DNA from 2 places in the Lysinibacillus sp. RS10 genome. Region 2 is predicted to be linked to the other one. Evidence: a T-box and tRNA genes for the amino acid it is inferred to sense, from the RefSeq annotation. Region 2 holds a T-box; the other holds one or more tRNA genes.
The links. The T-box of region 2 lies ahead of serS (serine--tRNA ligase). A T-box ahead of a tRNA ligase gene usually reads a tRNA of that ligase, here a tRNA-Ser.
Positions count from the first base shown of each region.

Region 1: it encodes a tRNA-Ser, which carries the amino acid that the T-box ahead of serS (serine--tRNA ligase) is inferred to sense. The anticodon was not compared.

Region 1 is NZ_CP167122.1:4,929,855-4,934,623, reverse strand. Features, by position in the region: gene ACB089_RS24615 (cation:dicarboxylate symporter family transporter) at 1-125, opposite strand, end outside; gene ACB089_RS24610 (response regulator) at 216-1,094, opposite strand; gene ACB089_RS24605 (ATP-binding protein) at 1,095-2,357, opposite strand; tRNA gene ACB089_RS24600 (tRNA-Ser) at 2,641-2,733, opposite strand; RNA gene ffs (signal recognition particle sRNA large type) at 2,917-3,184, shown strand; gene dnaX (DNA polymerase III subunit gamma/tau) at 3,406-4,769, shown strand, end outside.
Region 2 is NZ_CP167122.1:795,259-800,027, forward strand. Features, by position in the region: gene ltrA (group II intron reverse transcriptase/maturase) at 1-1,205, shown strand, start outside; T-box leader at 1,679-1,894, shown strand; gene serS (serine--tRNA ligase) at 1,969-3,249, shown strand; gene ACB089_RS04060 (DMT family transporter) at 3,779-4,684, opposite strand.

The DNA.
Region 1 (4,769 bases), 1.0 Mb from region 2:
TCCCCTAAAGGTTGTAAATATGTCTCAACTTTGGGGTTTCCGTAAAAGATACCACCAACAATAATCCCTAAAGTCAAACCAATCAAAATTTGAGTGGCTAAACTGATTTTAAATTTCTTCTTCAAACCCTTTGTACCCCCTAGTATTAAATTTTTAGGACTTGCCTTACTTTAATAATACGGAGGACTTATGAAATCCGACAAAATCCGAGAAAATTAATTTAATTTTGTTAAAATGTCTGAATATAATACCTGGATAAATTTTTTAATATTAACTTTTGCTTTACGGTTTCCGTGGTCTTCTATTTGAGTCATTAGCTGACGAATCTCTTTAAAGTCAAAGTATCGAGGTGCATAATATTCAAACTCAGAATTTGTATAATCAACGACACCTAAATTGGCGAGATTTATCATTGCTGCTAATATAGTACGACGCACACGCTGTTCAATGGCTTTACTTTCTTTCAAAATTTCATCTGGAGTAGGCTTTGTAACAGCTGCTATTTCCTCATATAGCTCCTTTAGTGGAGGAAGTGGTGCAATTTTGTGCTGATGAGCAAGCAATGTTTCGATGATGGCTATAATATCCTCACTTCCGATTTCACCAACGATACCCATATCATTTAAGATGGATTGAATATGATCTCGTGACGTTGCTTTATGATTTATTTGTTCACTTAGATCAATGTTTGTAAGTGATTGGCGAATTACTAGCAATGAGTTTTTTAGGCGAAATTGTTCAGTTGTTTTACGTAAAACATTCTCAACCTCAATACGGTTTATAGGCTTATGAATAAAGAAATCTATACCTTGTTCATATGCTTCACCAACCATCTCCTTATTCACTACCTGAGAAATCATGACAAATTGTCCCTCAAACCGATTTTGAATAAGATGCTCGACTGTTGCTATCCCATCAAGCTTAGGCATAAGTAAGTCGATAAGCACAAACTCTGGCTGTGTCATTAAAATTTGTGGAATAGCGTCCTCACCATTGCGTGCTTCACCAATAACTGTACCTAAACCACTATCTTCAATAATTTGTTTTAACATGACTCGACTAGCACGATCATCATCAACAATAAAATATCTCATTTAAGTCTCTCCCGTTTGAATAGTTTGCGTAGGAACTTTAATTTTAAACATCGTGTTTTGATTGTTTGATTCAACGGATATTGAGCCATTTAATTTGTTAACTAATTCAGCAACATGTGAAAGCCCAATGCCAGTTGCCGCGACACCCTCCACATTGTATTTCGTGGTGTATCCAGGTTCAAAAATAATTGAGAGATCACTTTGTGAAATACCCTGTCCGTTATCACATACTGTTATTACAGTATCATCCTGTTGTTGTTGAATAGCAATAGAAATAACACCTTGTCCTTCAATTGCTTCTATAGCATTAGCTGTTAAATTATTCAAAAGTGCAAGCAGTGCAATATGTTCTTTCGCTTGAAAATCGGTGTCTATACTTATTTTAAACTCAATGTTTTTTCCGAGTAATTCAGCGTATTTACTATTGCCGTCTTCAATATAATGTAATAATTCAGACAATCTAAGGGTGCCAAAACTCTTCTCACCAACAATCTTAGAAATACCTGCATAAATACGTTGAGAATCTTTCTTCACTTCATGAATTTCCTGGGCAATAAGGAGTGCCTGTAAACTTTCCTCGCGATTGCCGAGTGACTTTAATTGTCGATATAAATCAAACCCACTGGCTGTAATTTTTTCGATGTGGTTCATAGATTTTTTTAAATAAAGTGTCTCAACATATAAATCTGAGCCGATCGTAAGCATTTCCTGAACACGTTTTTTTTGTTCAGCAATTAAAATAGAGCTATAAATACCTACTACAAAAAAGCTACGCAATAAAGCAACCGCTAATAGTATAAGTAAATCATGAAGAAGTAAAAAAGTGTAAGAATGAATGAAAAAACGAACTAGCTGTTCTACTAAATTACTGAAGACTTCACTAAATGCAACTAGTAATCCAAGCATTAGTGGTTTTTCTCTATACTGATGAATACTAAGCATTTGTAGGCATATTGCGAACAATACATAAAATGCAGCAGCAGGTAGATGTGTAAGTAAACTATCTATTAATGGAACATCGTGTAAAGAGTAATTAATGATAACTCGAAAAACTATTGTCACGATACTTGTAATAAATCCAGCCAAAATGATAGGTGTAGGTCTAAGTAGTGTACATAAAAAGAAAACAATACTTCCTAATCCAAAGCGAAAAGTAGTATCAGTGAAAGGCATTATTTTAATCTCACTACCGATTGCAGTTAATAAAGCAATTATGATAATCCAAGTGAGGGAAGTACGAGTTGTAAAAAAATTTGAGCGCATAAAAAATCCTCCCTAATCAATTTTAATAGAGCGGGATAGTAAAGAAAAGATGTACTAAAAAGCTTGATTATTCGACGATGCTATGGAAAAACACTTTGGAGAACGTGAAATTATAATTTTTTTCAACAATAATGCTTAAGAATAGTCTTAACTATCAAATCAATATTTTTCGTAATAAATAAAAAAATACCACAACCTAAGAGGAAGTGGTATCTAGTAATTGTTACATACAATTTTGGAGCAAAAAAAAAACGGCTACATTTGTAGTCGGAATTTTAAAAAATGGAGGAGGTAGAGGGATTCGAACCCCCGCGCGGTGTTACCCGCCTGTCGGTTTTCAAGACCGATCCCTTCAGCCAGACTTGGGTATACCTCCATAATATATAGTACTGCATGTCTTTTCGACAAAACTTAATTTATCATGTTTTTAAATTCACGTCAACATATTTTTATGTTTTTTTGAAAAAATGTTTTTTTTACATTGCAGATAGATTATTCCACATAAATATTATGTGTATTAAGTTGCAATTTATGAAAACAGTAAGTATACTAGTTATTGCCGTGCTAGGTGGGAAGGTAGCGGTGTCCTGTAACTCGCAATCCGCTCTAGCGAGACTGAATTCCTTTTTCGAGGCTGTCCGTATTGTTTGGTCTGCCTTTTGCACGTAGTGTTGACGATTGGGTCCTGCGCAATGGATACCCATGAACCATGTCAGGTCCGGAAGGAAGCAGCATTAAGTGGTCTTATTCATGTGCCGCGGGGTTGCCTAATCTGAGCTAACGACAAGAGTAACGCTTATGTGCGGCTGTCGAAGAAAGGTGCACGGCATTAAATTGCCAATTCAAACGCACCCGTCTACAATAGACGGGTGCGTTTTTTTTATGTAGTAATTATGTAAAATAATAACCACCTTAGAATTTTCTCCTTCTATTGAAGCGGAGGGGAATTACCTTGAATTTGTGAAAAACAGTGACACTATTTCATAAATAATGGGGCAAATGTTATAATAGGAATATTCTAATTAAAAAAGAAGAGGAGAGGAAATCATTGACGTATCAAGCATTTTACCGTGTGTATCGACCGCAATCATTTCGAGAAATGTCTGGTCAAGCACATGTCAAAAGAACGCTACAAAATGCTCTCCTAGCGAATAAAACAACACATGCTTATTTATTTTCAGGGCCACGTGGTACTGGTAAAACAAGTACTGCTAAAATTTTTGCAAAAGCTTTAAACTGTGAGCATGCACCATCAAGCGAACCTTGTAACGAATGTGCTACTTGTTTAAGTATTACAGATGGTTCACATCCAGATGTTATTGAATTTGACGCGGCGTCTAATTCACGCGTTGAAGAAATACGAGACATTATTGAGAAAGTTCGATTTGCTCCTGCAAGTAGCAGATATAAAGTGTATATCATTGATGAAGTGCATATGCTTTCTACAAGCGCTTTCAATGCCCTTTTAAAGACATTAGAAGAACCACCTTCTCATGCTGTATTTATTTTAGCAACGACAGAGCCCCACAAATTGCCTGCAACGATTATTTCACGTTGCCAGCGCTTCGATTTCAAGCGTCTTTCGACCAATGATATTATTGAGCGCATGAAAGTTGTATTAGAGGATATAGAGTTACCATATGAGGAACAAGGGTTGAAGGTAATCGCACAATCAGCAGCTGGTGGTATGCGTGATGCTTTAAGCTTATTAGATCAGGTCGTATCCTTCAGCGGAGAAAAGCTGAAGCTTGAGGATACACTACTTGTTACTGGTTCCATTAGTCAGGATGTTTTCTATGAATTAGCAGAAGCTCTAAAAGTAAAAGATGTTGCGCAAATGCTTGCATTATTAGAACAGCTTATTGCGGATGGAAAAGATCCTCTTCGCCTTTCAGAGGACTTGATTACATTTTTCCGTGACTTATTATTGCTACAAACGAGCGATGATTTAGCGGAATTATTGGAGCTCGTATCACCAGAGGAGCGGGTTTTTACATTAGCGCATGATTTTGCGCCCGATTTGCTCTACGGCTACATTGATATTTTAGCGAAAACGCAGCAAGAAATGCGATTCTCTCATCATACAAAGATCTACTTAGAAACCGCGCTACTTAAAATGGTACAGTTTTCAGGTGGGGGAGTTAGTCAAGCAATTACTTCAGGTGAAGCTACTATGAGCCCTGAACTTGCTCAAAAAATAGTAGCACTTGAGCAAATGGTGCAACAACTGTCAGCACAATTACAAGCTGGTGTGCCGGTGCAGACGGCGCAAGCGCCAAAAGAGCAACGTTCGCGAGCTAAAAGTCCGAATGGCTATAAAGCACCAACAGGGCGTATTCAAGAGGTGCTAAAGGATGCAACCAAACAAGATGTGCAACGTATAAAATCGGTTTGGGCACAGGCGCTAAGTCA
Region 2 (4,769 bases):
GACTTTTAAAAGCAGAAATAATAGGCGAAGGTTTTCCGATAAAAGGAACCCCACAGGGAGGAATACTTTCACCACTTCTATCGAACATTGTATTGAATGAACTTGATTGGTGGGTTAGTAATCAATGGGAAAACTTTGAATCAAAGAAAGCTTATAAAAACAAAGCGAATATGAATCAGGCATTAAAGAAATCGAACTTAAAGCATTGTTATATTGTGAGGTATGCCGATGATTTTAAAATTCTCTGTCGAACACGTTCACAAGCAATACGTATGTTTTATGCAGTTGAAGATTTCCTCACAACACGTTTGCATCTAGAAATTAGCGATGAAAAATCGCAAGTCGTGAATCTTAAGAAAAATTCTTCCGAATTTCTAGGTTTTCGTATTAAAGCTCATTCTAAGAAAACTGCGAAGCGTACCCTATATGTTGCGCATTCACATATGACAAAAAAGGCTCTAAACAATGCACAAATAAAATTGAAAAAAGCGGTAAAAACAATACAAAAACATCAATGTATTGAAAATGTCTGGCGATTTAATACGGTTGTTACGGGGATTCAAAACTATTACGCCGCAGCGTCACACATAACAGATGATTTAATTGAGCTGAACTACCGTATTCATAGAACGCTACACAATCGTTTAAAAGGCATTAGAAAAGAAGCGACGCTTCAAGACCTCACGAAATCTTTACGAAAAAGGTATAACGGATACAAATGCAAAATTTATAAAATTAAAGATATGGCACTTGCTCCAATTCATGCCCAACGTTGCCGAATAAATCTAAACTTCTCGCAAAGTATCTGTAACTATACTACCGAAGGTAGAAATAAAATTCATCAGAGTTTAAAAGCAATTAACAAGCATACGCTTATAAATGTGATGCAACAGTTTATTCCTCAACGATCCATTGAGTATAACGATAATCGGATTAGTCGATTTATTGCGCAATATGGTAAATGTGCTGTAACTGGGGTTGAACTTAGCTTTGATGACTGGCACTGTCACCACAGGACTCCATATTATTTATCGCAAGATGATTCTTATAGCAACTTAATCATTTTACATAAATCAGTTCATAGACTAATCCACCTTAAAGACCTCGAGAAAATTGAAGTACTCATAAAAGTACTTCAACTAGATAAAAAGCAACTAATGAAAGTAAATGAATTGCGTGAGCAATGTCTGAACGAAGCAATCTAATTCCACATTACATCTTGTCCTTACATAGAAATCGAATGAATTGAATTAATTGGAACGCCGTATGCTGGGAAACTCGCACGTACGGTGTGAAGTGGGGGAAAAGCTGGAGATAACTTCAAAGGCTTACCTATCACTATAATAACTTGTAAAGGTATTAAGGATTCTGAAGGATTGTCCTTAAACTAAACAATAGAAAGAGACTTAAAGGGGTATTCTAGATGAATTATAACTACTTTATTGTAACTTTCCATTGAAGACTTCGGGCTCCTCGTATTTAAGCAGTCGGTAAAAATGTTGAAATTTTTGCTGAATTATGAGGGGAAAATTACCTTAGCGCGAAATGGTCATTTTATTGGGTGTGTATTTCATCCGGAATTAACCGGTGATTCAAGGATTCTAGAATATTTTGTATCCTATGGTATAGCTTGCAAAATCTATTTTCATATAGTACAGTATTGTTAAAATTTAAATAACTGAACACGATGATGGGAAGTAGTAGCAATCACGTTTTTTTTAGAGAGTCAGCGGGTGGTGGAAGCTGATAAAAGCACTTGTGAATCCGTCCTGGAGTTGCGCAGTCGAAGTGAGTAAAGTAGGCTGTCGCCGGTTGAAATGCCGTTATGAGATAAGTGGATTAGGCGAATGTCTAATCAATTAGGGTGGCAACGCGGGTAGCTCTCGTCCCTTTCATGGGATGAGGGCTTTTTTGTGTTCATTTATAAAACCTACTGCCATCATTATCAATCTACTGGAGGTATGAACTATGTTAGATATTAAACGCGTCCGCGACAATTTCGCGGAAATTAAAGAAATGTTGTTAACACGCAATGAAGATTTAGGAAATTTAGACGACTTTGATGGCTTAGACGCGAAACGTCGTGAGTTAATCGCTAAAACAGAAGAACTTAAAGCTGAACGTAATAAAGTATCTGAGCAAATTTCTGTGATGAAGCGTAACAAAGAAAATGCAGATGCAGTAATTGCACGTATGCGTCAGGTAGGCGACGAAATTAAAGAGCTAGACATACAGTTAAATGATGTAGAAGATCGCTTCAAAGATATGATGATGCGCTTACCAAATGTTCCGCACGAATCTGTGCCTGTAGGGACAACAGAAGATGACAATGTTGAAGTATTAAAATGGGGTGAAGTACCAACTTTTGATTTTGAAATCAAGGCACACTGGGACATTGCTACAGATCTTCAAATTGTAGACTTTGAACGCGGCGCAAAAGTAACGGGTAGCCGATTCTTATTCTATCGTGGACTTGGCGCTCGCTTGGAACGTGCATTAATGAGCTTTATGATGGATTTACATGCAGAAGAGCATGGTTATGAAGAAATGCTACCACCTGTCATTGTTAATCGTGATAGCTTGACGGGTACTGGAAATCTTCCTAAATTTGAAGAAGATGTATTTAAATTAGAGGAAACAGATTATTTCATGATTCCAACAGCAGAGGTATCTGTAACAAACTTCTATCGTGATGAAATTTTACTGGCCGAGTCTTTACCACAAAGCTTTGCTTCCTATAGTGCGTGCTTCCGTTCAGAGGCAGGCTCTGCAGGTCGTGATACACGTGGTTTAATCCGTCAGCACCAATTCAACAAAGTGGAATTAGTACGCTTTGTAAAACCAGAGGAATCTTATGAACAGCTAGAGTTGTTAACAGGTCATGCTGAAAAAGTACTGCAATTACTAGGCTTACCGTATCGTAAACTAAAAATGTGTACTGCTGATTTAGGTTTTACTGCAGCGAAGAAATATGATTTAGAAGTTTGGATTCCTGCACAAAACATGTACCGTGAAATTTCTTCTTGCTCTAACTTTGAGGATTTCCAAGCACGACGAGCGAATATTCGCTTCCGTCGTGAGCCAAATGCAAAATCAGAATATGTTCATACATTAAACGGTTCAGGTCTTGCTATTGGACGTACAGTTGCTGCTATTTTAGAAAACTACCAACAAGCAGATGGAAGCGTAGTAATTCCAGAAGTTCTAAGACCATACATGGGTGGTAAAGAAATAATTGCACCAAAATAAATAACGGATAAAAGCTATTTTAGATATCCTTTAACAGTTAATTATATTGCTTTTTATCGATTTACAGATGCTTTTAATAGTATCGGGTGGTGTAAACGCCTTGGAATTAAAAAAATGCTTTATTATTTCTTAAAGGAAATTTAGCGAGACTAAAAAAGATGTTACTATAATCAAGAATGGGGGTTTATTAGAAAAAATTTAGAAATGACATTTTGCAGCTCTTTCGCATTTTCCACTATTCCGCAATCGGGCGCGATTCTGTAATAAGGATCAGCGCTCGTTTTCATTAAAGGGCCATTTAATTGAATAACACTTCTAAATTAAAAATAGGATTTTATGTTAATCTTGATGTGAGTTTGTGAAACAATGTACTTAAGCTAACAGGGCAGGTTAGCTCAAGAAGGTGTTCCTAGACCTATCATAAGAAAAAGGACTTCAAACGAAGAAGTCCTCACTTATTAAATAATAAAATTGTGCCATAAATTTATTTTTGAGAATGGTACATTCTTATGATAAATGCATGGCATCTTCAATTAGAGGATGGCATTTTTTTTGACACTAATTGAATAACTTTTTTGAGATTTATTAAAACAAGGCTGCTTAATATTAAAATCACCCCAATAAGCATAACTGGATGGACATCTTCTTCGTAGAAAAAGTGTCCGATAGCTAAAGCAATTAGTGGCGACACATACAACCATGTCGAAGGAAGAAAGGCATTTGTTTTTGCCACTAGATAATAATAAATAGTTTGGGCAATCATTGATCCTGCAATCGTCAGGTAAACAATCGATACAAACACAGGCATTGTTAGTACAGGTGTTGTTTCCCTAGTAAGTAGAGATAAAAGCAGCAAGAATAAACCTCCATAAATCATTTGCACAGCATTCAATGCTATTGGGCTTTCTTCCTTAAACAAGCGAATAATTTTTCCTGAATAAATGGAACCAGCTGCATAACCCATTTCCCCAATGAGGATAATCCCGCATCCTAATATCCATTGCATGCTCCAGTCAATTGTAAGGCCTGGCAAAAATAAAAAGAAGACACCGATAAATCCTATTATTACTCCATATATACTTGATTTGTTTATCTTTACTTGCAAAAAGACAGTTTGGAAGAGGATAATCAAAATGGTTCCTGAAGCCGAAAGCACTGCTGCAACACCAGAGGAAACAAATTGTTCTGCCCAATACAGGCTCGCAAAAGTAATGAAGGTTAAAGAAAATCCAGTGAGCATGAGCTCTTTCCGCAATAGTAGTTTCCACGATGTTCGCTTGCGTATAAGCAGATAAAGAAAAAGTACGGCACCTGCAACTAAAAAACGAATACCTGCGGAAAGGAAGGGGGGGAATCCTACGTCTACTCCAACCTTAATTGCCAAAAAAGTAGTTCCAAAAATAAAACACATAATACTATACAAAATTATTATCATTGTAATTCCTCCTGCGCTTAATTGTAAACTAGATAGCACAGACCAGATGATTTTATACAGACCAGATTTAAGCAAATAGGACGAT